4 regions of the Streptomyces sp. NPDC050560 genome follow, and region 2 is predicted to be linked to each of the others. Evidence: riboswitches for the same ligand, from Rfam matches in the RefSeq annotation. Region 2 holds a riboswitch; each other region holds the start of a gene.
What was found. Region 2 has a riboswitch for cobalamin ahead of ACIBIW_RS12595 (enoyl-CoA hydratase-related protein). Riboswitches for the same ligand answer to the same signal wherever they lie in the genome.
Positions count from the first base shown of each region.

Region 1: another riboswitch for cobalamin. It lies ahead of ACIBIW_RS27205 (prenyltransferase/squalene oxidase repeat-containing protein); the one in region 2 lies ahead of ACIBIW_RS12595 (enoyl-CoA hydratase-related protein).
Region 3: another riboswitch for cobalamin. It lies ahead of ACIBIW_RS21860 (ABC transporter substrate-binding protein); the one in region 2 lies ahead of ACIBIW_RS12595 (enoyl-CoA hydratase-related protein).
Region 4: another riboswitch for cobalamin. It lies ahead of ACIBIW_RS35925 (cobalamin biosynthesis protein); the one in region 2 lies ahead of ACIBIW_RS12595 (enoyl-CoA hydratase-related protein).

Region 1 covers NZ_JBITGT010000012.1:217,308-224,606, forward strand. The annotation lists gene scpA (methylmalonyl-CoA mutase) at 1-1,193, shown strand, start outside; gene meaB (methylmalonyl Co-A mutase-associated GTPase MeaB) at 1,199-2,236, shown strand; cobalamin riboswitch at 2,426-2,559, shown strand; gene ACIBIW_RS27205 (prenyltransferase/squalene oxidase repeat-containing protein) at 2,748-5,453, shown strand; gene ACIBIW_RS27210 (hypothetical protein) at 5,450-6,457, shown strand; gene ACIBIW_RS27215 (energy-coupling factor transporter transmembrane component T) at 6,454-7,299, shown strand, end outside.
Region 2 covers NZ_JBITGT010000005.1:79,441-86,739, forward strand. The annotation lists gene ACIBIW_RS12580 (alpha/beta fold hydrolase) at 1-153, opposite strand, end outside; gene ACIBIW_RS12585 (MFS transporter) at 331-1,788, opposite strand; gene cobF (precorrin-6A synthase (deacetylating)) at 1,977-2,825, shown strand; cobalamin riboswitch at 2,894-3,022, shown strand; gene ACIBIW_RS12595 (enoyl-CoA hydratase-related protein) at 3,229-4,023, shown strand; gene ACIBIW_RS12600 (ABC transporter substrate-binding protein) at 4,092-5,018, opposite strand; gene ACIBIW_RS12605 (MFS transporter) at 5,063-6,355, opposite strand; gene ACIBIW_RS12610 (VOC family protein) at 6,494-6,862, shown strand; gene ACIBIW_RS12615 (class I SAM-dependent methyltransferase) at 6,898-7,299, opposite strand, start outside.
Region 3 covers NZ_JBITGT010000009.1:132,479-139,777, forward strand. The annotation lists gene ACIBIW_RS21840 (PadR family transcriptional regulator) at 1-8, opposite strand, end outside; gene ACIBIW_RS21845 (ABC transporter ATP-binding protein) at 113-1,735, opposite strand; gene ACIBIW_RS21850 (ABC transporter permease) at 1,732-2,574, opposite strand; gene ACIBIW_RS21855 (ABC transporter permease) at 2,571-3,518, opposite strand; gene ACIBIW_RS21860 (ABC transporter substrate-binding protein) at 3,520-5,082, opposite strand; cobalamin riboswitch at 5,134-5,263, opposite strand; gene ACIBIW_RS21865 (exo-alpha-sialidase) at 5,537-6,721, shown strand; gene ACIBIW_RS21870 (glycoside hydrolase family 43 protein) at 6,912-7,299, shown strand, end outside.
Region 4 covers NZ_JBITGT010000026.1:45,704-53,002, reverse strand. The annotation lists gene ACIBIW_RS35935 (putative cobaltochelatase) at 1-124, opposite strand, end outside; gene ACIBIW_RS35930 (cobyric acid synthase) at 121-1,701, opposite strand; gene ACIBIW_RS35925 (cobalamin biosynthesis protein) at 1,698-2,660, opposite strand; cobalamin riboswitch at 2,713-2,836, opposite strand; gene ACIBIW_RS35920 (hypothetical protein) at 2,923-3,144, opposite strand; gene ACIBIW_RS35915 (anion permease) at 3,211-4,551, opposite strand; gene ACIBIW_RS35910 (lysozyme) at 4,728-5,504, opposite strand; gene ACIBIW_RS35905 (class II aldolase/adducin family protein) at 5,693-6,484, shown strand; gene ACIBIW_RS35900 (alpha/beta hydrolase family protein) at 6,560-7,299, shown strand, end outside.

The DNA of each region.
Region 1 (7,299 bases), on a different contig from region 2:
ATTCGCAGACCTCGGGCTGGTCGCTGACCGCCCAGGACGTCTACAACAACGTCACCAGGACATGTGTCGAGGCGATGGCCGCCACCCAGGGCCACACCCAGTCGCTGCACACCAACGCCCTCGACGAGGCGCTGGCGCTGCCCACCGACTTCTCCGCCCGCATCGCCCGCAACACCCAGCTCCTCATCCAGCAGGAGTCGGGCACCACCCGGGTCATCGACCCCTGGGGCGGCAGCGCGTACGTGGAGAAGCTGACGTACGACCTCGCGCGCCGCGCCTGGCAGCACATCCAGGAGGTCGAGGAGGCGGGCGGCATGGCCCAGGCCATCGACGCCGGCATCCCCAAGCTGCGGGTGGAGGAGGCCGCCGCCCGCACCCAGGCCAGGATCGACTCGGGGCGCCAGCCCGTCATCGGCGTCAACAAGTACCGCGTCGACAGCGACGAGCAGATCGACGTCCTCAAGGTCGACAACTCCGCGGTGCGCGAGCAGCAGATCGACAAGTTGCGGCGGCTGCGCGCGGAGCGCGACGAGGGCGCCTGCCGGGACGCGCTCGACGCCCTCACCCGGGCCGCGGGGGGCGACGGCAACCTGTTGGACCTCGCGGTGCGCGCGGCCCGCGCCAAGGCGACCGTCGGCGAGATCTCCGACGCCCTGGAGCGGGTCTACGGACGGCACGCGGGCCAGATCCGTACCATCTCCGGTGTGTACCGCGAAGAGACGGGCGGCTCGCCCTCGGTGGAGCGCACCCGCGCCCTGGTGTCCGCGTTCGCCGAGGCCGAGGGCCGCCGACCGCGCATCCTCGTCGCCAAGATGGGCCAGGACGGCCACGACCGCGGCCAGAAGGTGATCGCGACCGCCTTCGCCGACCTCGGCTTCGACGTGGACGTCGGCCCGCTGTTCCAGACGCCCGCCGAGGTGGCGCGCCAGGCCGTCGAGGCCGACGTGCACATCGTCGGCGTCTCCTCGCTCGCCGCGGGGCACCTCACGCTCGTCCCCGCGCTGCGGGAACAGCTCGCCGAGGAGGGGCGCGACGACATGATGATCGTGGTCGGCGGGGTGATCCCGCCCGCCGACGTGCCCACGCTGCTGGAGATGGGCGCCGCGGCCGTCTTCCCGCCGGGCACGGTGATCCCCGACGCGGCGTACGACCTCCTGGGGCGGCTGTCGGCCGGCCTCGGGCACGACCTCTGACCCGCATGGCGATCGACCTCGACACCTATGTGAAGGGCGTGCTCGACGGGAAGCGCGCGGTCATCGCACGCGCGATCACCCTCGTCGAGTCCACCCGCCCCCAGCACCGGGCGCTGGCACAGGAGTTGCTGACCGCGCTGCTGCCACACAGCGGCCGGGCGCGGCGGATCGGCGTCAGCGGTGTCCCCGGCGTGGGCAAGTCCACGTTCATCGACGTGTTCGGCACCATGCTGACCTCGCTCGGGCACCGGGTGGCCGTCCTCGCCGTCGACCCCTCGTCCAGCCGCACCGGCGGCTCGATCCTCGGCGACAAGACGCGCATGGAGCGCCTCTCCGTGGACCCGTCCGCCTTCGTGCGCCCCTCTCCCACCGCGGGCACGCTGGGCGGGGTGGCCAAGGCGACCCGTGAGTCGATCGTGGTGATGGAGGCGGCGGGCTACGACGTGATCCTGGTGGAGACGGTCGGCGTGGGCCAGTCCGAGACCGCCGTCGCGGGCATGGTCGACTCCTTCCTGCTGCTCACCCTGGCCCGTACCGGCGACCAGTTGCAGGGCATCAAGAAGGGCGTGCTCGAACTGGCCGACGTCATCGCCGTCAACAAGGCCGACGGCCCCCACGAGCGCGACGCGCGCGCCGCGGCCCGCGAACTGGCGGGCGCGCTGCGGCTGATGTACGGCAGGGACGCCTTCTGGACGCCCCCCGTGCTGAGTTGCAGCGCCCGCGAGTCCACGGGCCTCGACACCGTTTGGGAGCGTCTTGAGCAGCACCGCGCCCTGCTGGACTCGGCGGGGCACCTCGCCGCCAAACGCCGCGACCAGCAGGTCGAGTGGACCTGGAGCATGGTCCGCGACGAACTCCTCGGCCGGCTGCACGCCGACCCGGCGGTACGCGCCCTCACCCCCGCGCTCGAACAGCGCGTCAGGGACGGCGAGTTGACCCCGACACTGGCGGCCGGGCGCATCCTGGAGGCACTGGGGGAGGCGGACCGCACGGCTTCGGGCGGGGCGGCACCGGGCGGGGCGGCGGAGGACCGGGCGGAGTAGGGCCCGCCAGGGTTTCGCGGGCAGGGGGCCTGTGCCTTCGGCCCGTCACGGCGTACGGCCCGCGTTCCAACAGGCGTGCGCCGTGCGGGTGTTCACCCTGGCGTGAGCCCCGTTGCGGCCGGGCGCGGAGTCGGCGCATCCGGTTTGTCGGGTGCCGTCGCCTCCCGGGACCGTCTTGACGGCCCTCGCGAACCGTGCTGCAATCCCGCTGATACGCAAAGCAGTTCCAGGGGAAGCCGGTCGAAGTCCGGCGCTGACCCGCAACCGTAGGCCCGGCCGCAGCCGGGCGAGCCGGAATGCCTGGAGCGTGTTCCACAGCAATGAACGCCGTCGCGGACTACGGCGTGGTGCGACAGGCTTCCGTCGCGCGGGACACCTCCCGCGCCCTCCGGGGGCCCCTGCCACGCTCGCTGCCCGCGCCGGGACGCGACGACGGGGGGCCACGGTGGGAGCGGGACGGCGAGGAGACCTGCGGCGAAGAGACCGAGGGCCGAAAGCGGCACCCGGCCGGGTGCCGACACTGCTGTCGGCGGCCCTGCTGCTGCTCGCCGCGTGCGCGGCGCTGCTCACGACGTCCCCTGCCGCCGCCGACCCCGTCGAGGACTGCACCGCCTCCCACGGCGCCGTCGTCGCCGTCGACTTCGGACCCTTCGGGGGACCGGTCGAGCGCGGGTGCGATGCCACCCCCACCACCGGCTACGACCTGCTCCACGAGGGCGGCTTCACCACCACGGGCACCCAGCACGACGGCCCCGCGTTCATCTGCCGTATCGGGTCGGGCGACTTCGACTCCGGCACCCAGTACCCCACTCCCGACCAGGACGACTGCGTCCTCACCCCGCCCGCCACCGCCTACTGGTCCTACTGGACCGCCGCGCCGGGCCAGGACGAGTGGACCTACAGCGCGTACGGCGCCATGGACCGCGAGCTGGAGGACGGCGACGTCGACGCCTGGGTGTACGGCGGCACCGACGTCGGCGGCAGCACCGGCGAGCCGGACTTCAGCCCCGACGACGTACGCGCCACAGCCGCGGCCGACCCGGGTGAACCGAGCGGCGAGCCGACCGGGGCGCCCGGTGACATCGACCTCGACGCCGCGGCGCACTGGCTCGGCGGCACTCTCACTGACGGCGAGCACGTCGATGCCGACGACAGCGGCACTCCCGACTACGCGCTGACCACCGACGCGGCCTACGCGCTTGCCGCGGCCGGAGCCGACAGTGCCACTCTCGACAAGGTCACCGCCTATCTGACCGCCCACACCGCCGACCGCGCCTACCCCGACGGCACCGGGAAGGCCCCCGACGCGGCTGGGGCCGCCGGGCTCGCCCTCCTCGCCGAGATCACCGGGCGCGACCCCGGCGGCGTCGACGGGCACGACCTCGTCGGCGACCTCACGGACCATGTCTGCCCCGCGGGCCCCGACTCCGGCAGACCGGCCCCCGGCTGCACCGCCAAGGGCGACTTCCACGGCGCCACCCACACCGGCACCCAGGCGCTCGCCCTGCTCGCCGTGGTGCGCGCGGGCGCCACCCCGCCCGCCTCCGCCGTCGCCCGCCTCGCCCAACTCCAGTGCGAAGGCGGCGGGTTCACCGGCGACCTCATCCGCCCCGACGAGCACTGCGACGCCGACGCCGCCACCACGGGGCTCGCCGCCCTGGTGCTGCACGCCGTAGGCGGCCACCCCGACGCCGTCTCCGCCGCACACGGCTACCTCACCGCAAACCAGCGCGCCGACGGCGCGTTCCCCGGCCGCCCCGGCTCCACCACCGGCAGTGTCACCGCCACCGCCCAGGCCGCCCAGGCGCTGCGCGCCCTCGGCGATGACGGCCGTGCCGACGCCGCCACCGGCTGGCTCGCACGGCACCAACTCGACGGCGGCGGCTTCGCGTTCGACGAGGGCGGCACCACCCCCGCCGTCCACCCCACGTCCCCCGCCGTCCTCGCGGGCGCCGCAACCGACCTGGCCACCCTCAGGGCACCGGGCGCCGAACCCCGAAACCCGGCAGACGACACCACCACCACGGGGCCCGGCACACAGGCCGCGGGCGGGGGACCCGACCTGGCGAAAGGCGTCGCCTACCTCACCGGCGCGGACCGCCTCAGACAGGGCCGGTACTACGCGTCGGGACCCGCAGACTCCGGCGCCGACTACGGGCTCACCATCGACGGCGCCTACGCGCTCGCCGCCACGGGACTCGACGACACAGGGCTGCGCGGCATCGTCGACTTCCTCGACGGCGGCGGCAAGGACTCCTCGGGGCGCACCATGGACGCCTGGACCGGGGTGGGCACGGAGTACGCCGCGGGCGGCTCCCTCGGCAAGACCGCGCTGCTCGCCGAGGCCGTCGGGCGCGACCCGCGCGACTTCGGCGGCCACGACCTGATCGCCGCCCTGGACAAGGCGGTGTGCGCCGGGCCGAGCACCGCCCCCGACCGCTCCTGCGCCGCCAAGGGCGCCTACACCTACGCCCCGTCCGTGTTCTCCCAAGCCCTCGCGGTCATGGCCCAGTTGCGGGCGGGCGACAAGGACGCCGCCGCCGGACCGCTCGCGTATCTGAAGAGCCTCCAGCAGGACAGCGGGGCCTGGCCCAGCCTGATCCCCGCCACCGGCGACGCCGACGTGGACTCGACCGCCATCGCCGCCATGGCCCTCCACCTCGCAGGGGGCGACGCCGCGGACAAGGCCGTCGACAAGGCCCTGTCCTGGCTCGCGGGCAGACAACTCGACGACGGCGGCTTCCCCGGCGCCGCGGGCGACTCCGTCAACTCGGCCGCCCTCGCCGTACAGGGCCTGTCCCTCGACGCTGTGACGTACCGTCAGCAGATCGCCGACGCACGGACGTTCCTCGCCGCGCAGCAGAACCCCGACGGCGGCTTCAACGTGGCCGCCGAGGGCCAGCGCGGCTCCGACCTCAGGGCCTCCACCCAGGCGGTGGGCGGCGCCACCGGCATCTCCTTCGGCACCCTCGACCGCGACCTGAGCGGCACATCGGCGCCGCCCACCCCCACCCCGAGCGGAAGCGGCGGCGCCCCCGAGATCGTCACACCCGGCGGTGAGGGCACGGGCGAGGGCGGCGGTGGCGGCGGCGCGCTCGCGTCCACGGGCGTCCAGGCGGGCGCCCTCGCGGCGCTCGCCCTGCTGCTGCTGACGGTGGCCGGCTGGCGCGTGGTGGTGGTCGCCCGCCGCCGGGCCGGCGAGGGGAGCCACCGATGAGCCCCCGCACCGCGGCCCGGGCCCGCAATGAGCGGGCCGTCAGGCGCTCCCCCGGCCGCGCGCGGACCGCGTGCGGGCGTGTGTGCCGCGCGGCGGCCGGGGCGGTGTCCGCGCTGGCGCTGACCGGCGCGGCCCTGCTGGCCACCGGCGGGCAGGCGGCGGCCGACCCCGCCGCGATGGGACAGTGCACCACCTCCTCGGGCGCCGTGCTCGCCGTCGACTTCAGCCACTGGGGCGGCCCCGTCCTGCGCTCCTGCGGCACCACCCCCACCACCGGCTACGAACTGCTCAACCAGGGCGGCTGGCACACCACGGGCACCGGCCACGACGGGCCCGCGTTCATCTGCCGCATCGGCTACAGCGGCTACCAGGGCGGCAGGGAGTACCCGACGGCCGCCGACGAGGACTGCGTCCTCACCCCGCCCGCCTCCGCCTACTGGTCCTACTGGCACGCCGACCCGGGCGACGACGACTGGGAGTACAGCCAACTCGGCGCCATGCTCTACAAACCCCGGCCAGGCAGCGTCGACCTGTGGAGCTTCGGCGGCACCGACATCCAGGGCAGCGAGGGCCGCCCGCGGATCACCCCCGACCAGCTCCGCGCCCGCAACACCCGCCCCCAGGGCGGCGGCAACCCCGCCTCCACCGCCAAGGCACCCCCGCTGCCGCCCGGCGTCGACACGGGCCCCGCACCCGAACACCGGCAACACCGCCCCGCACCGGCGAAGTCCACACCACCACGGCACACCCACAGCGCCACCCCGCACGCGACCCACCACAGCGCCGACGCCGCACCCTCCACCACACCCAGCCACTCGCCACCCACCACCCCCACCGCCGGGGCGCACGCCAGCACGGGACCCCGGGTGGTGGACGCCGCCCCCACCGCACGGGCCCACCACGACCCGGGCTCCCTCGTGCCCGCCGCCACCGGCGCCGGACTCGTCCTCTTCATCGGCGGCGCCGCGTTCCACCTCGCCCGCCGACGCCGCCGCACCGGGTGAGCGCCACCGGGACCCCGCACGAGCTGACCGGGGCCGCGCCCCCGCCCTCCAGGCCCGACCGCGGCGGCCGACGGCTGCCCCGCGCCCTGCACCCCGCGGCCTGGTGGGTGTGGGCGCTCGCTCTGGCCACCGCCGTCAGCCGCACCGACAACCCGCTCCTGCTCCTGCTCGTCCTCGCCGTCCTCGGCTACGTCGTCACCGCCCGCCGCACCGAGGCCCCCTGGGCCAGGGGCTTCGTCCACTACCTCGGCCTGGCCCTCACGGTCGTCGTCATCCGCGTCGTCTTCCGGGCCGTCTTCGCCACCGGCATCACCCCGGGCGACCACTTCCTCTTCGCCCTCCCGCACCTCGCCACCCCCGACTGGTACGCGGGCATCCAACTCGGCGGACCCGTCTCCCTCGAAGCGGTGCTCTCCGCGGCGACCGACGGGCTGCGGCTCGCCTGCATGCTCTGCTGCGTCGGCGCCGCCAACACCCTCGCCAACCCCAAACGCGCGCTGCGTGTCCTGCCCGGCGCCCTCCACGAACTCGGCGTCGCCGTCACGGTCGCCGTCAGCGTCGCGCCCCAACTCGTCCAGAGCATTCAACGTGTCTCCCGGGCACGGAAGTTGAGGGCCGGTCGTACCCGCGGCATCCGGGCGCTGCGCGGCGTCGTCATCCCCGTACTCGAAGACGCCCTCGAACGCTCGCTGCGGCTGGCCGCCGCCATGGACTCCCGTGGCTACGGCCGCTCGGGCGGCGCCACCCGCCGCTCCCGGCGCGCCACCGGCGCCCTGATGCTGCTGGGCATGTGCGGCCTGTGCACAGGGGCCTACGGCCTCCTCGACGCGACCACACCCGCC
Region 2 (7,299 bases):
GACGCGGAAGTCGCAGGTGAGGTGGCCCGCGACACCGTCCCAGGCCGTCGCGTCCCCGCCGCCCGGGTGGACCACCAGCAGGTTCGGCCCCGTTCCCTCGTCGAGGGCGGTGACGGTACGGCCGTCGTCGGACGGTGCGAGAAGCTCAGCCATGACCACCAGCCTGTACCGCTACGCCTACATCGCGCCGACAGAACGCTGACATCCCCTGCCGCCGCCGGTGGCCGACGGCCACGACGCCGCACCGGGCGAACAGTGGGTGTCGGCGTCGGGTCGAGCCGGTGCCCCGGAGGCGGTCGCGCGCGTCCGGCGGAGGACGTACGGGACTGTCTAGCGGTCGGCGGGTGTGGGGCGGGGCCTGCCCGGGAGGAGGGCGAGGGCGGCGAGGGCGGCGACGGTGAGGAGGACGGCGGCGATGAGGAAGGCGCGGGCGTAGCCGGAGGTGGCCGCGGCGAGGCCGGTCGGCTCGGTGTGGTGGCGGGTGACGTTGGTGGCGACCGTGACGAGTACCGCGAGGCCGATGCTGCCGCCGCCCTGGCGGGCGGTGTTGAGCAGGCCCGAGGCGAGTCCGGCCTCGGCGTGCGCGACCCCCGTGGTGGCCGCGGCGGTATTGGTCACCATGCACATGCCGAGGCCGACAGAGGTGACCAGGGAGGGCCCGAGGATGTCGCTGGTGAAGCTGCCCTGGGAGCTGACCTGGCCGAACCAGCCCATCCCGACCGCGCCGAGCACCAGGCCGGTGATCAGCGGCGCCCTGGGCCCGGTGCGGGACATGAGCCTGCCCGCGACGACGGTCCCGGCGACCACCCCGAGGCTGAAGGGCACGAAGGCCAGCCCCGTCTTGAGGGGGCTGTAGTGCAGCACCCCCTGGAGGTAGAGGGAGGCGAAGTAGAAGGCGGCGAACTGGCCGCACGCGATGAGGAAGACGACCAGGCAGGCGACGGAGAGCGAGCGGGCCCGCAGTATCCCGAGGCGTACGAGGGGCGCCGCCACCCGCCGTTCGACCAGGAGGAACGCGCCCGCGAGCAGTACCGCAGCGGCGAGGCCGCCGAGGGTCTGGGGCGAGCCCCAGGCGTAGGTGTCGGTGCGCACCACCGTGTACACGAGGGCGGTCATGGCGGCGGTGGCGAGGATCGCCCCGGCCGCGTCGAGACGTGTCCGCCGTGCGGTGCCCGCGCCGGGGATGCATACGGCGGCGAGCGCGATGGCGACCACGGCGATGGGGACGTTGACGAACAGCACCCACCGCCAGTTCAGGTACTCGGTGAGCACCCCGCCCAGCAGGACCCCCACGGCGCCGCCCGCGCCCGCGACCGCCCCCCAGATGGCGAGGGCGCGGTGGCGGGCCGGCCCCTCGGCGAAGGTCGTGGTGATCACGGTCAGGCTCACGGGCAGCAGTACGGCGCCCGAGACCCCCTGCACCGCGCGGGCGGCGATCAACTCGCCCTGGTTCTGGGCGAGTCCGCCGAGCAGTGAGGTCAGTGCGAACAGGCCGAGACCGGCCACCGCGGCGCGGCGCTGTCCGACGAGGTCGGCGAGGCGCCCGCCGAGCAGCAGCAGGCCGCCGAAGGTGAGGGTGTACGCGTTCACCACCCATTGCAGGGCGTTGGGGCTGAAGCCGAGGTCGGTGCGGATGGCGGGCAGCGCCACGTTCACCACCGAGATGTCGATCACCACCATGAGCTGGCACAGGCACACCACCGCCAGCACGAGCCCGGACCGCGGCGGCGCCGCCCCGGCCACGGCCCCGCTCTCCTTGCCCACCGCTCCCTGACTGGTCCCGGCCATGGCAGCCCCTTTCCCCGTTGGTGTCCACCGCGCGCGGTACGGGTCCGGCGGGCGCGGTGGATGATTAGGTTAGGCTAACCTAATTTCCGAGCCGCCAGCGAGGTGCGGCCGGTGTTGCGGCATCGTAATAAAGAACGGAAATCATTTTCAATGCCGGAGGGTGTGGGCCGTGGTGGGAGACTGCGGGAATGAGTACGGAGCAGCGCGCGATCCTCGTCGTCGGTATCGGGGCGGGTGACCCGGAGCAACTGACGCTCCAGGCCGTCAGGGCCCTCGGCCGCACGGACGTCTTCTTCATCGTCGGCAAGGGGCGGGACAAGGCGTCCCTCACCGATCTGCGGCACCGGATGATCGAGGAGCACGCGCGGGGCCCGTACCGCGTCGTCGAGGTGGCGGACCCGAGCCGGGACCGCCGTCCCATGAACCGCTCCGAGTACACCGCCGCCGTCGAGGACTGGCGCGGGCGCCGCGCCGACGCCTTCGAACGGCTCATGACCGAGGAGTTGGCGCCCGGCGGGACGGGGGCCTTCCTCGTGTGGGGCGACCCCTCCCTGTACGACAGCACGCTCGGCATCCTCGCCGCCATCGAGGAGCGCGGCGCCGTCCCGTTCACCGTGGAGGTGGTCCCCGGCATCAGCAGCGTCTCGACGCTCGCCGCCCGGCACCGCATCCCGCTGAACCGCGTCGGGCGCCCCGTCCACATCACCCCGGCCCGCCGCATGGCCGACGTGGCGGCCCAGGACGGCGACGGCGACATCGTCGTCATGCTCGACGCGCACGAGTCCTTCACCCGGGTCGGGGGCGAGGACGTGTGGATCTACTGGGGCGCCTACCTCGGCACGCCGGACGAACTGCTCGTCGCGGGCCCGCTGCACGAGGTCGCCGACCGCATCAGGCGGGTCAGGGCCGAGGCCAGGGCCCGGCATGGGTGGATCATGGACACCTATCTGCTGCGCGGCGCGGAGCCGCCGACCGGGGCGGATGGGGCGGCCGGGGCGGATGGGGCGGCCGGGGCCGCCGGGCCCGTCACCGCCTGACCCGGCGCTTTCGGCCGGTGGATTTACCGGAAAGCCCGTCTGTAGAATGCCGCCGGACCCGCGGTGCAGGGAAGCCGGTGTGATTCCGGCACGGTCCCGCCACTGTGACCGGGGAGCACGCTGTCGAGCAGGACGCCACTGACGAGCGAGATGTCGGGAAGGCGGACGGCGCGCGCTGAACCGGGAGTCAGGATACCGGCCGCGGGAAGTTCCGTGTTGTCCACGAGGATGGAGCTGACACGCATGGCACCGCCGCGCCGCACGCACTCCCCACTCCCCGGCCCCCGCCGTCCGCACCCGGGCCGAAGGCCCCTCCCGTCCCCCGCCGCCGTCGGCTGACGGCGTCTTCGCCCGTTCGCGCCCCCGCGCGCGAACTGACCTACCGCACCGGCGGGGAGCCGTCATGACCACAGACGAGTACGAGTACGACTACGAGACGATCTTCGTGGAGCGCGAGGGCCGCACCGCCCTGCTCACCCTCAACAGGCCGCGGGTGCTCAACGCCCTGAACCTCCAGCTCATGAACGAGGTGGTCGCCGCCTGCGAGGCACTTGACCGCGATCCGGAGTGCGGTTGCCTGGTGCTCACCGGGTGGGCGAGGGCGTTCGCCACCGGTGCCGAGACCGAGGAGAGGCAGCCGCGCGGCTGTCCTGACACGTATCGCGACGACTGGTTCGCGGCCTGGGACCGGCTGGGCCGGCTGCGCACTCCCACCGTGGCGGCCGTCGCCGGGTATGCGCTGGGCGGCGGCTGCGAACTCGCCCTGCTGTGCGACATTCTGCTCGCCGCCGACACCGCGGTCTTCGGCCGTCCCGAGATCGGGCTCGGGGCGGTCCCGGGCATCGGGGGCTCCCAGCGGCTGGCGCGGGCGGTCGGCAAGGCGAAGGCCATGGAGATGTGCCTGACGGGACGCACCATGGACGCGGAGGAGGCCGAGCGCGCGGGTCTCGTCTCCCGGGTGGTGCCCGCGGACGACCTGCTCACGGAGGCGCTCGCGGTCGCCGGGACGGTGGCGGAGCTGCCGCTGCCGGTCGCGATGCTGGCCAAGGAGGTCGTCGGCCGCGCCTTCGAGACCACCCTCGCCGAGGGCGTCCGCTTCGAACGGCGCCTGTTCCACGAGGCGTTCGCCACCGAGGACCAGAAGGAGGGGATGACCGCCCTCGCCGAGAGGGGCCCGGCGGAGTTCGGACACCGCTGAGGTGACGGCGGGCGCCGGGAGTGGGGACGAGGCCGTGCCGTCGGTGGCGAATTCGCCCTAGACGGTGGTCAGTTCGGCGGGAGGGGGAACGGAAGCGCTTCGCCGTCCGCCACCGGCGCACCCGCCTCCACACCGTGCAGGAGCCGGGCCAGGATCTCCGCCCCGCGGACCACCCTGGGGCCGGGGCGGTTGAAGTGGGCGGGCCCGTCGAGCACCCAGACCCGGCCGGCCCGTACCGCGGGCAGGTCCGCCCAGCCCGCCAGGCGCGTCAGCAACTCCGTTTCGCGCAACGTCCGTTCGGGAGGAAAGCCGCACGGCATGACGAGGACCGCGTCCGGCCGCGCCTCCCGTAGCGTCTCCCAGGCCATCGCCGCGGTGTGCTCCCCGGGCGCCGCGAGCAGGGGGCTGCCCCCGGCGGCCGTGATCTGGTCGGGGACCCAGTGCCCGGCGGGCCGCAGCGGATCGAGCCATTCGATCGCCGCGGTACGGGGCCGCTCCCGCCCCCCGACCGCGTCCCGCACCCGGTCGAGCCGCGCCCGCAGCTCCTCCCGGCGCCGCTCGGCCCGTTCGCGGACGCCGAGCAGTTCGCCGACGGTGACGAGGCAGTCGAGCACGTCGTCGAGGGTGCGCGGCTCCAGGCTGAGGACCCGGGTGTCCGCGTCGAGCAGCCGCACGGTCCCGCTGACCCTCTCGTACGACACCGCGCACACCTCGCACAGGTCCTGGGTGAGCACCACGTCGGGCCGCAGCGCGGCCAGGGCCTCGGCGTCGAGGGTGTACAGGGACGAGCCGGAGTGCTCGGCCCCGCCCACCGCCAGGGAGATCTCCCGGCTGGTGAGGACGTCCGCGTCGAGGTCCGCCCCGGTCACCACGGGCACGCCCGCCACCTCCCGCGGCGGCCAGTCACACTCGTGCGTACGCCCGACCAGCCGCCCGGACAGCCCCAGCTCGGCGACGATGTCGGTGGCGGCGGGCAACAGAGAGACGATACGCATAACGCGACCCTAAGGTCTCCCACCCGGCCCCGCGGACTGCGTCCTCACCCCGTGTCCGCCGCCGTTCCGTCGGGCTTCGGGGTGGGGTGGGGGGTGCTGGGTTTCCCGGGGTGGGGGGTGGTGGCGCCGGTTTCGGGGACGTAGCGGACCAGGAGGAGTACGACGACTGCCGCCGAGACCGCCGTGAACAGGAAGGACGAGGCGTAGCCGAGCTGCGCCGCGAGGACGGCGAAGAGCAGGGGGCTCAGGGTCTGGCCGCCCTGGCCCGTGAACCGCCACAGGCCGAGGAACATGCCGCGGCCCTCCGCCGGGGCCACGTCCGCGCCGACCGTCTGGATGGAACCGCCCGTCAGCGCCTGCGCGACCACCCCGATCAGGAAGAGGACCACGTACCAGGCGAGGGACAGGTGGAAGAGCGCGGAGGCGGCCAGCGCGCACATGGCGAGCGTCACGCCCGTGAAGCCGGGGACCATCGTGCGCTTGCGCCCGTAACGGTCCATCAGCCAGCCGCTGATGAAGCCGATGGGGAGGGTGAGCGCCGCGGCAGCGGTCGAGAGGTAGCCGATCTGGGCCGGGCCCAGGTGGTAGGCGAACGCCGCGTACAGATGCAGCAGATCGGCCTGGAGCGGGCCGCGGGTGAGGCCCGCGAACAGGGCGACGCCGAAGTAGACGAGCCGCGGGAGCACGATACGGCGCAGCGCGGCCAGCCGCTCCCGGGGCGCCCGCGGTACCCGGCCGCGCACCCGGCGCGGTGTGTCCTGCGCGTACCGGTACGCGGGCAGCAGCGCCACGAGCGCGAGCGCGCCGTAGATGACGAACGGGGCCCGCGCGCCGCTGCCGCTCGCGAGGAAGCCGCCGACCAGGGGGCCCGCGAGCTTGCCCGAGTTGTTCATCCCGAACAGCCAACTGACCTCGCGCCCCCTGCGGCCCGCCGCCGCCCCGTGCGAGATCGCCGCGAGCCGCGCCATCAGCCACATCTGCGCCGCGGCCCCGTCGAAGAACCGCAGCGCGAGCAGGACGCCGAAGGAGTGCGTGCCCACCACGGCGAAGGCCATGAGCGCGGTGAGGATCGGGCCCCCGAGCAGGACGGCACGGCGCCCGAAGCGGTCGATGAGCCAGCCGGAGGGCACGGTGCCCGCGAGGCTGCCGAGGACGAACGCGGTGACGACACCGCTCGCGGCGCCGAAGCCGACACCGAAGGACTTGGCGAGCGTCGGCACCGCGGGCACCGCGATGCCCGCGCCGAGCGAGAGGACGAACGCGGGCAGATAGGTGGAGAGAATCGCCTCCCGGGTGAGAACGCCGTCACGCGTCTTGTCCGCCCCGGACCGCGGCATTCAGTCCCCCCTGGTGTCGAACCCCTTCATGACTCCCGCAACACAGTCGCAACAGCAATGACCACCCAGAAAATATTTATACCATTGGGCCTCCGGCGGGGGCAGGTGGTGCGCGGCGGGGTACGCGACAATCCCCCCATGCTGAGAATCGGTTCCGTAGTGCTGGGTGTCTCGGATGTGCCGCGGGCGGCCAGGTTCTGGATGGGTGCGTTGGGATACGTTCCGCGGGACGGGATGGACGACGACTGGGTCGTGCTCGTGCCGTCGGAGGGGGCCGGGGCGCAGGTGGCGCTCATGCGCAGTGGGACGCCGGTCCAGGAGCGTCCGCGGGTCCATCTGGACCTCTACGCCGGGGACGCGGCCGACCAGGCCGCCGAGGTCGAGCGGCTGGTGGCCCTGGGCGCCGGCCGGGTCGACTGGGACCTGTACCCCGACGACGCGGACTTCGTCGTGCTCGCCGACCCCGACGGCAACCGCTTCTGCGTCATCGACACCGGCAACCACTGACGGCGACCGCCTGCGCGCCCCGGCGCCCGCCCGTCTCAGCGCAGTGCCACCACCAGGGCGTCGCTCGGGGAGCACCACGCCTGGCGGGCCTCGGTGAAGCCGGCCGTCCGCAGGGTCTCCGTGTGCCAGTGGGTGGTGGTGGGGCGGTCGGTGCGCGGGCCCCGGGGTGTGGGGTCGCGGGGGTCTCCCAGGAGGGTGAAGCGGCGCAGCGCGGGCTCGCGCAGGTGCTCGTCCGCGGCGACCCGGGCCCACCACGCCGCCCAGTCGTCGGCGCCCCCCGCCTGCTCCCGCTCCCTGCGCGCGGTGTGGAAGGCGCGTACCGCCGCGTTGATACGGGGCGCGGTGGGGTCCTCCATGTGGTCGGCGTTCAGGAACACGCCGCCGGGGCGCACCACGCCCGCGAGCGCCCCGTAGAGGCGGCGCAGCGGCGCGGTGTC
Region 3 (7,299 bases), on a different contig from region 2:
TTGGCCATAACCCGCCTTCTCCCCTCCGTCGCCGCGCGCCGGGCACCGTCTCCGCCCGCCGCAATACTCGTTTACGAGTACTCGTGTACGAGCATAGCGCATGCGGTGGCGCTCACTCGGGGGCCGGGCGCCAGGCGGTGGGCAGGACGTCGTCGAGCGGACCGCGGCGCACCGGGCGGCCGCCTTCGAGGAACAGGGCCTCCTCGGTGAGGGCGCGGACCGCCGGCAGGTCGTGGCTGATGAACAGCAGGGCCGTGCGCCCGGGTGCGAGCAGCCGCGGCAGGGCGTCGAGCATCCGGGCCCTGGAGACGGTGTCGAGGGCCGACGTCACCTCGTCGCACACCAGGAGCGCCGGGTGCGCGGTGAGCGCCCGTACCAGGGCGCAGCGCTGGAGCTGGCCGCCGGAGAGTGTGCCGGCGGTGCGGTGCAGCAGCTCCTCGTCGAGCCCGAGGGCGGCGGCCGCCGCGATCGCCCCCGCGGCCGAGGCGTCTGGGGACAGGCCGCGCAACAGTCTTGCGGTGTCAGCGAGTTGGTCGAGCAGGGGGCGATGGCGTTCGAAGGTCCCCGCGCTGCTCTGGTGCACGTACTGGACGGCGCGGCGCTGGGCGGGGGTGCGGCGGCCGACGCGGTGCGGCAGCGGTCGGCCGTCGAGGTGTGTCCCGCCCCCGGTCGGGGTGGTGAGCCCGGCCAGCACGCGCGCGAACGTCGTCTTGCCCGAGCCTGAGGGGCCGAGCAGGGCGGTCCTGCTGCCGGGCGGGAAGGCGGCCGACACCGGCACCGGGAGCGGGTCACCCGCGCGTCGGCGCACGACGATGCCCCGGGCCGCCACCCCGGTTCCCGACGCGTCGGGGGCGGCGGTGTGCGGGGCGGGGTCGCCGGTGCCGGGTACGGGACCGGTGGCGGGGCCACTGACGAGGCCGGTGCGCGTCGGGGCCCGGTGTTCCGCGGCCAGCAGTTCCCGGGTCGCGCGGTGGCGGTCCGCCGCGGTGTCCTTGCGGGGCGGTCCTGGGCCTAGCAGGTGCCCGGTGGGCCCGTGGTCCACGGCCCTGCCGTGTTCGAGCACGGTGACACGGTCGGCGGTGGCGCGGACCAGGGGCAGGTCGTGGCTGAGCAGCAGTACGCTCGCGCCGCCGTCCGCGAGGGCCCGCACGGTGCGGCCGAGGGCGTGGGCGAGCGCCGGGTCGAGGCCGCTCGTCGGCTCGTCCAGCACCAGCAGGCGCGCCCCCGTCACCAGCGCAGACGCCAGCGCGAGGCGCTGCTGCTGGCCGCCGGAGAGCTGGTGGGGGAAGCGGCGGCGCACGGTGTCCGGGTCGAGGCCCGCCAGGGGCAGCGCACGCGCCGCGGCGGCGTGCCGCGCGGTGCGCGCCGCCCCTCCGAGGGCCGCGAGTTCCGCGAGCGCGCCGCCGATCCTGCGGACGGGGTCGAGCACGGTCTCCGGGTGCTGGGGCAGATGTGCGGCCCGGCCGCGGCGCAGCGCGGCCCGCTCGGCGGGGGCGGCCCGCAGCAGGTCGGTGCCGTCGAGGAGCACCTGTCCGCTCAGCCGTACGCCCCGGGCGGCGGCGCCGAGCGCGGCCAGGCCCAGGGTCGTCTTGCCGCTTCCCGAGGGGCCGACGACGGCCGTCACGGTGCCGGGCGGCGCGGTGAGCCCGACCCCGTCGAGCAGGGGCCGCGCGGCCCCCTCGGCGTGTGCGCGGAGCCCCGTCAGACGCAGCGCCGGGACGCCTGGCCCGGTCACGGCGCCGTCCGGCGTCGGGCGAGCGCCCGGTCGACGAGCAGGTTGCCGCCGACGCAGAGGGAGGTCAGCAGCCCGGCGGGCACCAGCACCACGGCGGGCTGGGTGAACAGGGCGTCACGGTTGCGTTCGATGAGCACCGCCCAGTCGGGCGAGGAGGCGGGCAGCCCGAGGCCGAGGAAGTTGGCGGACGCGAGCAGGTACAGCACGACGGGCAGCCGCCCGCCCGCGTCGGTGGCCAGCGGCGCCGCCAACTCCCGCGCCAGGTGCCGCAGATGGACGTACGCCCAGCCGTGTCCCTGCATCCGCAGGGCCTCGACGACGGTACGGGAGCCGGGCGCGAGCGCGGCGGCGCGCACCAGGCGGGCGACGGCGGGGACCTGGAGCACACCGGCGACCGCGACCAGCCACAGCCGGTCGCGGTGTCCCGTGGCGGCCAGGGTCATCAGGACCAGCAGGCCGGGGAAGGCGAGGAAGAGGTCGAGGGTGCGCATGACGGCCTCGTCGACACCGTGCCGCGCGCCCGCGGCGAGCAGCCCCAGCGGAACCCCGGCGGCGAGGCCGACCGCGAGCGCGGCCAGGGCGCTGCCGACCACGGAGGCGCCGCCGTGCAGCACGAGCGCGAGCACGTCGCGCCCCAGCACGTCCGTGCCGAGCGGGTGGCCGCCCCCGGGCGGCCTTGAGGGCAGCGCGCCCTCCCCCGGCCCGTCGTCCCCCGCCGTCCACGGCCCGGCCAGGGCGGTGAGCAGCGGCACGCCGAGCAGCACCAGGGCGGCCCAGGGGCGCCACCGCCGTGCGGTGGCGGCGGTGCTGGCGGGCGTGGCGGTACGTCGCGGGGTCACGCGGCCGGCTCCCTGCGGGGTGCCAGGCGGTGCGCGACGAGGTCGCCCGCGAGGTTCACGGCGATCGCGGTGCCGGTGAACAGCAGCGCGTACGCCTGCACTTCGGGCAGGTCCCGGTTCTGCACGGCGGTGACGAAGCCGTCGCCGAGGCCGCGGAACCCGAACACCGCCTCCACCAGGACGGCGCCGCCGAGCAGCCCCTCCACACACCGCGCGTACTGCTGCGCCGCCGGTCCGAGGGCGTTCGGCAGCACATGGCGCAGTACCACCGTCCGCCGCCGCATGCCGAGGAGTTCGAGGTGCGCGGCGACGGGACCGTGCCGCTCCGCCGCCACCCCGGCGCGTATCTGCCGTGCCAGATCGCACATATGACGGGCCGTCAGCACGGTGACGGGCAGTACGAGCACGGACGGGCGGGCGAGCAGCGCGGCGGTGTCCATGCCGACGGCGGTGGCGGGGAGCAGCCCGGCGGCCAGTGACACGGAGGCGACGAGCAGCAGTCCGAGGACGAACTCCGGTACGGCGTGCAGCACCACGGCCGCCGTGGTCAGCAGCCGGTCGGCGCGGCTGCCCTCGCGCAGGCCCGCGGCGGTGCCGAGCAGCGGGGCGAGCACGGTGACGAGCAGCAGCGCGGGGGCGCCGAGGAGCAGGGTCACGCCGACGCGGCGGCCGATGTCGTCGGCGACGGGCAGCCCGGTGGTGAGGGAGGTGCCGGGGTCGCCGGTGAGCAGGTGCCCGAGCCAGTGCCAGAAGCGGGGCCATGCGGGCCGGTCGAGGCCCAGCCGGGTGCGCAGCGCGCTGACCTGCTGCGGTGTGCCCAGTTCGCCGCGGAGCACGTCGGCGGTGTCGCCGGGCAGCAGTGAGCCGACGGCGAACACCGCGACGAGCACGACCAGGCACTGGACGAGGGCGAGCAGGCAGCGCCGCAGGACGTAGCGGCGCACGTCAGGAGAGGCGGGCGCGGTCGAAGCGGGCCCAGGCGTGTGAGTTCGGGGGTGCCGCGCGCAGCCCCGTCACACCGCTCGCGACGGCGTCGGTGGCGTCGGAGAAGGCCCACACCAGCAGGCCCGACTCGTCGCGTGCGAGCTTCTGGGCGCGGCCGAGCAGGGCGAGGCGGTCCTTCTCGTCGCGTGCGGTACGGGCCCGGTCGAGCAGGGTGTCGAACTCCTTGGAGGCGTACTGGGTCTGGTTGCGGGCGGCGCCGCCACGGACGCGCTGCTGGAGGAAGTCGGAGACGGGCAGGGTGGAGGTGGTGTTGAAGGCGGCGACGCCCTGGGTCCTGATCTCGCTGAAGTAGGTGCTGGAGGCGCGGGTGTTGACGGTCATCCGCAGCCCCACGTCCCGCAGTTGACGGGCCATCAGGTCGGCCGCGGGCTCCCAGGCGGCGTCGACGGAGCTGGTCTCCACGGTGAAGTGCAGCCCCTCGGCGCCCGCCTCGCGCACCAGCCTGCGTGCCTCGTCGACGTCGCGCTCGCGCGGTGGCAGGCCCTCGGGGTAGCCGCGCAGGCCCCTTCCGAAGAGGTCGTCGCCGGTCTCGCCGTGGCCGGCGAGCGCGATCCTCACCAGTGCGGCACGGTCGATGCCGCACTGCACGGCGCGCACGAGGCGGTGGTCGTCGAAGGGGGTGCGGCCGGTGCGCAGCAGGAGCTGCTGGGCGGTGGCGCGCCTGCTGGTGAGCAGCCGGGTGGCCCGGTTGCCCTTCAGCCGCTCCACGGAGGCTCCGGCCATGTCGGCGGCGTAGTGGACCTGCCCGGAGAGCAGGGCGTCGAGGCGGGCGGACTCCTCGTCGGCGGGGACGATCTCCAGCTCGGCGATGTGCGGGGCGCCGTCCCAGTGGTCGGCCCAGCGCCGGTAGCGGGCGGTGCCGCCCGGGGTGAACGACACGTAGGTGAAGGGGCCGGAGCCGACCGGTTTCCTGAAGTCCGTGGTCCCGTCCGGGACGATCTCGGTGCCGGGGCCCGCGAAGACGGTGGGGAACTCGAAGTTGGGCGCCTTCAGCCGCAGCACCAGGGACCGGGCGCCGTCGGCCCTGCTGGCCTCGTAGTCGATGGCGGAGAGCAGGACCTGTGAGGGCGATCCGGTCTCCGGGTCGGCGGCGCGGCGGTAGCTGTAGAGGACGTCCTTTGCGGTGACGGGGCTGCCGTCGTGGAAGTGCGCCTCGCGCAGGCGTATGCGCCACCGGGTGCCCGAGGCGTCGCTCTCCCAGGAGAGGGCGAGCCGGGGGCGGACGGACATGTCGTCGGCGTAGGTGGCGAGGGTGTCGTAGAGGGCCTTGGCGCGTGCCTGGTCGACGAAGTTCGGTGCGACGTGCGGGTCCAGGGTCTCCTGGGAGCCGCCGGAGGTGAAGGCGGCCCTGAACCGGTCGCCGTCTCCTCCGTCGCGGGTGTCGCCGCCGCAGCCGGCGAGCAGTCCCGACGCGGAGAGCGCCAGGGCTCCCCCCGCGGCAAGTACGCCGCGTCTGCCGGGCTCCGGGCGGCGCGGTGTCCCCTTTCGGGCATGCGTCGTCACGTCGATCCTCTCCGGGGTGTCCTCGCCCCTGCTGTTGGACCGGCGACGGGTCAGTCTCCTGGCTCCCGGCTCTTCGCTCGCCTCCGCCTTCCCGGCCGCGGGCAGCGGTCGGTGGCGTGCGGGAGGGTCGCTCCCCGGTCACAGTGGCGGGACCGCGCCGGATTCGCACCGGCTTCCTGGTCCCCGTCGCCTCGTGCACTCATTGTGGCGCACGGGGCGACGGGCGCGTGACCCCGGCCCGTGGCCGCGCCCGCGCGCCGCGGCGCCGCCGGAAATATCCGCCGCACGCCTCTTCCGTTGACTTTGGTCCGTGTACAACGATGTGAACAAACATCAAGCGACAGAATCGCTCATAACCCTGCGGTCTGCTCCAGCAATGCGAACGCCTCTGCACAGCTCCGGATAGCCGGTGCCGCGACAGGCGGCACCCACCCCCCATGAGTAGGGAGCCGCCATGCATCCGAGACCGTCCGCACCCTCGCCCCTGCGCTCTTTGGGCGCGCTGCTCGCCGCCCTCGCCCTGCTGGCCTTCGGGGCCGTGACGCTGGGCGCGGGGAGCGCGCGGGCCGCCACCGGCACGCCGCTGCGCGACGAGGGCCTGTACCCGCGCGCCGTACGCCTGGAGCACAACGGCGCCGCCGACGGCCGCATCCTGACCTCCGTGGTGACCTTCGACGCAGGTGACGGGGTCGGGACCATCCAGGAGTCCACCGACGACGGCGCCACCTTCACCGAGGTCGGGCAGGTGCGGGCGCCCGACGCCGCCGCCGGCAGGGGCCTGTGCTGCTCGACCCTGTTCGAACTCCCCCAGCAGGTCGGCGACCTGCCGGAGGGCACCCTGCTGTGGTCCGCGTCCATCGGGCAGGACAGCTCGCCCCGCCGGATGGCGGTCGAGGTCTTCAGGAGCAACGACGTGGGCCGCACCTGGCAGTACCTCTCCACGGTGGCCACGGCCGCCAACGACCTCGGCCTGTGGGAGCCCGAGCTGTCGGTGGCCGCCGACGGGCAGCTCGTCGCGCACTACTCCGACGAGACGGACGGGGTGCACAGCCAGAAGCTGGTGGCCGCCAGGTCCGCCGACGGCGTCCAGTGGAGCGGCCACCACGACACCGTCGCCAGCGGCCTCGGCACGGACCGCCCCGGGATGGCGGTGGTCCGCAGGCTGCCGAGCGGCACGTACGTCATGACGTACGAGATCTGCACACCGGGCGGCCAGTACTCCTGCGTGGTGCACTACCGCACGTCGCCGGACGGCTGGGACTGGGGCGACCCCGCCTACCTCGGCATCCGCCCGGAGACCGCCGACGGCCAGTACTTCCGGCACACCCCCACGCTGGCCTGGTCGCCGCTGGCCGGATCGCCCGAGGGGCGGCTGTTCCTCGTCGGGCAGGAGCTGGCGAACGCCGACGGCTCACGCGCCGCGGGCTCCGGGCGCACGGTGTGGGTCAACGACGCCGGGGGCACGGGGGCCTGGCGCGCGGTGAACGCCCCGGTCGCGGTGGACTCGACGGAGCTGGACTTCTGCCCCAACTACAGCTCGGCCCTGCTGCCCTCCACCGACGGCACCTCGCTGTTCGAGATCGCCACCGACTGGGACGGCGACGTCTGCCGCCCCTACTACGCCCACGGCGCCGTATAGCGCGGCCGTCCGCCACACCGCACCGCGGCGCCCGCCCCGCGCGGGCCGGGCGCCGCGGCACCCCGAAGGTCCGCCCCGCGGGGGGCGCCAACGGGAGCCCCGCACCGCCGTATTGACATGTCCAGGACCGAACCGGAAGCTGAAGAAGGTCGTTTGCAACGATGCACAACGCAGGGAGGAAAGGATGACGATGGGAATCCTGCGAAGACGAGCCCGCGGCCTGGCGCTCGCGGCGGCGGCGCTGCTCGCCGCCGTGTTCTCCGTGCTGTCGACCGGGCCCGCGCAGGCCGGCGAGACACCGCTGCGCGCGGCGGACCCGAGCGTCCTGCGGGTCGGCGGCACCTATGTGGGGGTGCAGTCGACGGGCGGCGGGATCGTCGTGCGGCAGGCGTCGTCGCCGGACGGGCTCGCCACGGCGACGGCGCGGCAGGTGTGGTCGGACACGGCGGGGCGCGGCGAGGTGTGGGCCCCCGAGATCGTGACGGACGGCGGCCGCTACTACATCTACTTCTCGTCGGGCACCGGCGCCGCCCACCGGATGTACGTGATCAGCTCCGCGAGCCCGGACAGCGGGTACG
Region 4 (7,299 bases), on a different contig from region 2:
TGGCGGTGCCCTTCTCCCCGCGCACGAGGACGCCGCCGACCGCGGGCGACACGGCGTTCAGCAGCAGCGAGAGCCGCAGCCCGTCCTGGCCGACAAGGGCGGTGAACGGATAGGGGGCAGTCACTCGGCGACCTCCAGGGTGGTCCTCGCCCCGTACGCCTGCGGCGTCCCGGAGCCGGGGGAGTGGACGGGGAGCGGCGCCCCCGGTGGCACGAACGGCAGCCCGGGCGGCGGCCCCTGCTCGATGAGCCGCCAGAGCGCGTCGGTGTCGGCGTGCTCCTCCACGAGGTCGGCGAGCAGGTCGATCTGCGCCTCCCGCAGCTCCTCGAAGCGCACGCCGGGCGCGGGCTCGAAGCGCCGCCCCGCCGCCCGCGCCACCTCACGCAGGAAGGCCCGTCTGAACCCGTCGGACTCCAGCGAGCCGTGCCAGTGCGTGCCCCACACCTGGCCGACCCGGCAGCCGTCGAGGAAGGGCTCGCCGCCGTGGACGGAGGCGACCGCGTGGTGGATCTCGTAGCCGTGGACGCGCTCCCCGAGCGCCAGGCCCGAGGGCCTGGCGAGCGTCTTCCCGGGCCGGAACGCGACGCGCACCGGCAGCAGTCCGAGCCCTTCGACGCGGCCTGCGCGCGACTCGACCTCGTCGTCGATGCGCTCCCCGAGCATCTGGAAGCCGCCGCAGATGCCGAGCACCGGGCGCCCGGCCGCGGCCCTGCGGGCCAGCTCCGCCGCGAGCCCGCGCTCCCGCAGCCAGGCGAGGGCCCGCACGGTGGCCCTGGTGCCCGGCACGACCACCAGGTCGGCGTCGGCGACCTCCTCCGGGCGCTCCACGAACCGCACGGCGACCCCGGGTTCCGCGGCGAGCGCGTCCGCGTCGGTGAAGTTCGACATCAGCGGCACCGCGCACACCGCGACCCGCAGCACCTCGGCGCCGTGCGGCGGCGCCACCGGCGCGAGCGCGCCGCGGCGCGCGAGACCGAGCCCGTCCTCCTCGTCGATCCCGAGGCCCTGCCGGTACGGCAGCACCCCGAGGGTGGGCCGCCCGGTCAGCTCCCGCAGCATGCCGAGGCCGGGTTCGAGCAGCGACACGTCCCCGCGGAACTTGTTCACCAGGAACCCCGCCACCAGCGCCTGGTCCTCGGGTGAGAGCAGCGCGAGGGTGCCGAAGAACGAGGCGAACACCCCGCCCCTGTCGATGTCCCCGACCACCAGCACCGGCAGCCCCGCGGCCCTGGCGAGGCCCATGTTGACGATGTCGGTGCGCCGCAGGTTGATCTCGGCGGGGCTGCCCGCGCCCTCGCAGACCACCACGTCGTGCGCGGCCCGCAGCCGTTCGAGGCAGTCGAGCACGGTGCCGAGCAGCGCCTCCTGGCGTCCGCCGTGGTAGCCGCGCGCGCTCATCTCGCCCGCGGGCCTGCCCATGACGACGACCTGGCTGCTGCGCTCGCCGCCCGGTTTCAGCAGTACGGGGTTCATCAGCGCGCTCGGCTCCACCCGGGCGGCGAGCGCCTGCATCGCCTGGGCGCGGCCGATCTCGGCGCCGTCCCGGGTCACGAAGGAGTTCAGCGACATGTTCTGCGCCTTGAACGGGGCCACCCGCACCCCGCGCCTGGCGAGCCAGCGGCAGATCCCCGCGGTCACCACGCTCTTGCCCGCGTCGGACGTGGTGCCCGCGACCAGCAGCCCGCCCCCGGTGCCGGTCACAGGACCGGGCCCGGCAGGCACCGCGCCAGACACACGGCGGCGGCGAGGGCGCCCACGGTGACCCGGCGCGAGAGGCGCACCGCGCGCGCGATGTCGGCGGGGGTGGCGGCGCGGCCCCGGGCGCCGAGCACCGGGCGGTGCTCGGTGCGGCCGCCGTAGGACAGGGTGCCGCCGAGCCGTATCCCCAGGGCTCCGGCGAACGCGGCCTCGACCGGGCCCGCGTTGGGGCTCGGGTGGTGCTTCGCGTCGTCGCGCCAGGCCCGCAGGGCGGCCGCGGGGGCGCCGCCGGTGAGCACGGCGAGCAGCGCGGTGAGCCGGGCGCCAGGCCAGCCCGCGACGTCGTCGAGACGGGCCGCGGCCCAGCCGAAGCGCAGATAGCGGGGCGAGCGGTGTCCTGTCATCGCGTCGAGCGTGTTGACGGCGCGGAACGCGGCGAACCCCGGCACCCCGGCGACGGCGCCCCACACCAGGGCGCCGACGACCGCGTCCGAGGTGTTCTCGGCGACCGACTCCACCACCGCGCGCGCGAGTTCCCCGGCGTCGAGCGCCTCGGGGTCGCGCCCGCACAGCCGCGGCAGCAGCCGCCGCGCGGTGTCCGTGTCGCCGACGGCCAGGGCGGCGCCGATCCGCTCGGCCTCCCCGGCGAGCGAGGCGCCGCCGAGCACGGTCCACGCGGCGGCGGCGGTCCATGCGACGGCGAGCGGCGGGCGGTGGCGCAGGGCGCGTTCCGCGCCCGCGGCGAGCGCCACGGCGCCGCCGACGCAGAGCGCGGTGTGCGCGGCGCCCGCGCCCCTGTGGTCGCGCCAGAGCGTGCGCTCCAAAGCGCCAGCGGCGCGCCCGAAGGCGGCGACGGGGTGGCCGCGGCGCGGGTCGCCGAAGACGGCGTCGGCCAGCAGTCCCGCGGTGGCGCCCGCGGCGAAGCGCCGCGCGCGCGTGACGGTGGGCGGGCAGCCCGGCATCACTCGTGTCCTCACTCAGGGTCCGCGCCCCGGCTCGAAGGAACGACGGCGAGAGTGTCCTGGCTCCCGGATCGGCGCTGCCCCGGCCTTCCCGCTCGTACGAGCCGTGGCCGTGGGTGGGGAGCGCTCCCCGGTGACAGTGGCGGGACCGCGCCGGATTCGCACCGGCTTCCTCTCCTGCCGCCGTTGTATGGCCCCGGCAGTCCACCACGCCCGGCGAACGGCCGTCAACCAGCCGCTGACCAGGCAGGGGACGCCGGTGTCAGCCCGCTATGAGGTAGATCCCGTACGCCACGGCGGCGGCGCACAGGGCGAAGCAGGCGTAGGCGCCGGTGGCCAGGAGCGCCCCCTGGCCGCCCGCGCGCGGGGCGCCGCCGCGCCGGGCGAGGCCGACGGTGCCGAGCGCGAAGAGGCCCACCAGGGCCACGGTGGCCGCGAGGCTGACCCCGAAGACGGTGCCGATGGCCGTCCAGTCGATCTGCATGGTGTGTTCCGTCCTTGAGGGGCCGTCAGGGGCTCGGATGGGTGGTGCCCGCGCCGGGGCGCGCGGTCACGGGGCGGTGCCGCCCGGCGCCGCGGCCGGTGCGGGGCTCTCGCCGGGGGAGGGGACAGGGGCGGGCACGGTGACCGGGGCGACGGGCACGCCGGGCGCCGTGGCGGCGGGGCCCGGGGCGGGCCTCGCGAGGCTCGAAGCGGGGCTCGTGGCGGCGCTCGGAGCGGCGGCGGGGCTCGCGGTGTCCTCCCGTACCACCGCGTCGGCGGCGAGCATGCCGGGCGCCGGGGTCCGGGGCTCGGGGTCGTTCACGTTGGCGTGGGTGACGGGCCTGCGCCTGGCCAGGTTCCACACCGTGCCGGAGGCGGCGACCAGCAGGACCGCGGTGGCCGCGATGCCCCAGGGGCCGCGCCCCGCGAGGAGTTCGGCGCCCGCGCCGACCAGGCCCGCCGCGGGCAGTGTCAGACACCAGGCCACCAGCATCCGGGTCGCCGTGGACCAGCGGACCACCGCACCGCTGCGGCCGAGGCCCGCGCCCATCACGGCGCCCGAGCAGACCTGGGTGGTGGAGAGCGAGAAGCCGAGCTGCGACGAGGCGAGGATGGCGGTCGCGGCGCTGGTCTGCGCGGCGAAGCCCTGCTGCGGCGCGAGGTCGGTGAGGCCGCGGCCCATCGTCCTGATGATGCGCCAGCCGCCGATGTACGTGCCGAGCGCGATGGCGAGCCCCGCGGAGGCGATCACCCAGACCGGGGGGTTGGAGCCCGGCGCCAGCACCCCGCCGGTGACCAGCGCCAGGGTGATGATCCCCATGGTCTTCTGCGCGTCGTTGGTGCCGTGTGCCAGCGAGACGAGCCCGGCCGACGCGATCTGGCCCGCGCGGTAGCCGCGGGTGGTGGAACCCTCGGCGGCGCCGCGGCCGAGCCGGTAGGTGAGCCGGGTGGCGACGAGCGCCCCGAGGCCGGCGACGACGGGCGCCGCCACCGCGGGCAGCAGCACCTTGGTGACCACCGTCGAGCCGTGCACGGAGGACCAGCCCGCGGACATCACCGCCGCCCCGATCAGCCCCCCGAACAGGGCGTGCGACGAGCTGGACGGCAGCCCGAGCAGCCAGGTCAGCAGATTCCACAGGATGGCGCCGACGAGCGCCGCGAAGATCACCTCGGTGCGCAGGCCCCGTTCGTCGACGATCCCGCCCGAGATGGTCCTGGCGACCTCGATCGAGAGGAACGCGCCCACGAGGTTCAGCGCGGCGGACATGACGACCGCGGCTCTGGGGCGCATCGCGCCGGTGGAGATGGTGGTGGCCATCGCGTTGGCGGTGTCGTGGAAACCATTGGTGAAGTCGAAGGCGAGTGCCGTGACGATCACCATCACGAGAACGAGCGTGATGTGTTCCATTTACCCAGACTTCTGTCGTACGTCGGTGGCTCGTTGAACGTACGTAATCTGAGTGAACGGAAGATGAACCCGGGCAGGCCATGAGGTGTATCGCTACGGCGGGTGCGGTGCTCGGGTCTCGACACCCGCCCCGGCGGCGGGACATGGGCGCGCCCGTCCGCGGGGTTCCGGTCGGCTCAGCCCGCCGCGAAGCGCGCCAGGGCGTCCGCGTCGCCGTGGAAGCGGTTCTGGTCACCGGCCATCGGACCGTGGTCCGCGTACTGCCAGAACGTCCACGTCGTCCACCCGGCGGGCAGCGCGCCGGGCGACGCGGCGTAGTCCGGCACCCACAGCGCATGGTCCCCGAAGCCGCGGTTGCCCCCGGTGCAGGTGTTCCACCACCGGGTGCTCGTGTAGATCACCGGAAGCACCCCCGCGCTCCGCCGCACCTCGTCGCTGAAGTCCCTGACCCAGTCCGCGAGCCCCGCCTCGTCCAGGCCGTAGCACTCGGCGCCGTAGGGGTTGGCCTCGATGTCGAGGGCGGGCGGCAGCGTCCGGCCGTCCGCCGCCCAGCCGCCGCCGTTCTTCAGGAAGTACGCCGCCTGCGCCGCGCCCGAACTCCGGTCGGGGAGCGCGAAGTGGTAGGCCCCGCGCAGCATCCCCGCCTCCCGCGAGCCGTCGAACTGCCCCCTGAAGTACGGGTTCTTGTACGTGGTCGACTCGGTGGCCTTCACATACGAGAACCGCGCCCCCGCCTCGTACGCCTTCTTCCAGTCGACCGTGCCCTGGTGGGACGACACGTCGTTGCCCCGGGGGAGGTCCGCGTACGGCTCCGCCGCGCGCGCCGGGGACGGGGCCTGGGCGAGCGCCAGCGCCGCGGCGGCCGCCAGCAGGCGCGCCGTGCGCGCCCCGGCGCGGGGGCTCGTGGGCCGGGGGAGCGCCGTGCGGTGGACGGAGTGGCGGGCAGCGGGCATGGGTTCCCCGATCGCGAGCGCCGGGGCGCACGCCCGACGAGCTACAACAAATGGGCACGAAGGCTATCGAAAACACCAGCGCTCCCCGCTCGTACACACGGCACACGCCCCGAAAGAGGGAGCCGTGCCCCGGTGGAATCCGCACCGCCCGGGGCCCCCGCGCCCGGCGCGGTGACAGGATGCGGCCCATGCCTCATGACCAGGAGCGGCCCACGCCGCACGCGGAGCGGGCTGCGCCCGCCACGGCCGCCACGGCCGCCGCCGCGCGGCCCGACACCCCCCGACCGGCGGACCCCCACCCGCCGTCCCCGCGCGGCGGCGGACCGGCGGCGGGGGCCGTCGCGCACGCCTGGCGCGAGCTGGTCGCCGCCGCCCGCAGGACCGTCGCCGACGGCCTGGTCGTCGGCACCTCCGGCAACGTCTCCGCGCGCGTGGGCGACACCGTCCTCGTCACCCCGAGCGGTGTCCCCTACGACCGCATCGACGAGGACGAACCGCTCGGCGTCGACCTCGCGGGCAACCGGGTCCTCGGCACCCTCACCCCCACGAGCGAGCTGCCGATGCACCTGGCGGTGTACCGCACCACGGGCGCGCGCGCCGTCGTGCACACCCACGCCGTGCACGCCACCGCCGTCTCCACCCTCGTCGACGAACTCCCGCTGGTGCACTACATGGCCGCCGCGCTCGGCGGCCCCGTGCGCGTCGCCCGCTACGCCCTCTACGGCAGCCCCGAGCTGGCCGCGCACATGCTCGACGCGCTGGAGGACCGCACCGGCTGCCTCCTCCAGAACCACGGCACCCTCACTTACGGCGCCACCATGGACCAGGCGTACGACCGCACCGCGCAGCTCGAATGGATGTGCCGCGTATGGCTCACCGCGAGCGCGCTGCCGGGCCGCTCGCCCCACCTCCTCGACGCCGGACAAGTGGCGGAGGTACAGGAGCGGTTGCGGGGGTACGGGCAGCGAGAGGAGCGCTGACAGGGAGGCGGCATGACAGGACTCGCGGTACCGCTTCGAGTGGCCCGGCCGGTACACCCCCACGACACTGGTCCCGTGCACACCGCCAGAGCGACGGCCGCCGCCGTCACCGCCGTGCTCGGGGCAGGCGCGGCCGCGGTGGCGGCCGGCCGCCTCGCGGGCGGCGCCGCCCTCGGCCGCAGGCCCGGAAGGACGCTGCCCTCGGGGCCGCGGCTCACCGTGCACGCCGCGGGCGAGGGACGGATCACCCTCACCCGCCACCTCGCCTCGCTGCGCCCCGGCGTCCACGGCCTCACCGGCGAGAGCGCCCACGCCGTCGTCGGCGAGGTCCTCGACGACGGCGGGCCGCGCGCCCCCGACACCGTCGTACGCCGCCTCCTGAGGGTCACGGGCGGCGCCCTCGAACCGGGCGCCAGGGTGCGGCTGACGCCCCAGGTGCACGTCGGCGACCCCGCCACCGCCCTCGGCATCGACCACGAGGACGTCACACTGCCCGGCGAACTCGGCCCGCTGCCCGCCTGGTTCGTGCCCGGCGCCCGGGACGTCTGGGTCATCACCGTGCACGGCCTCGGCACCACGAGGGAGCACCCCATGGTGGTCATGGAGCTGCTGCACCGGCTGCGCCCGCACGTCCTCGACGTCTCCTACCGCGGCGACGCGGGCGCACCGGCCGCCCCCGAAGGACTCGGCAGGCTCGGCGAGACCGAGTGGCACGACGTGGAGGCCGCCGTGCGCCACGCGGTGCGCCGCGGCGCCCGCCGCATCGTGCTGCACGGCTGGTCGACGGGCGCCACCATGGCGCTCTACACCGCCGC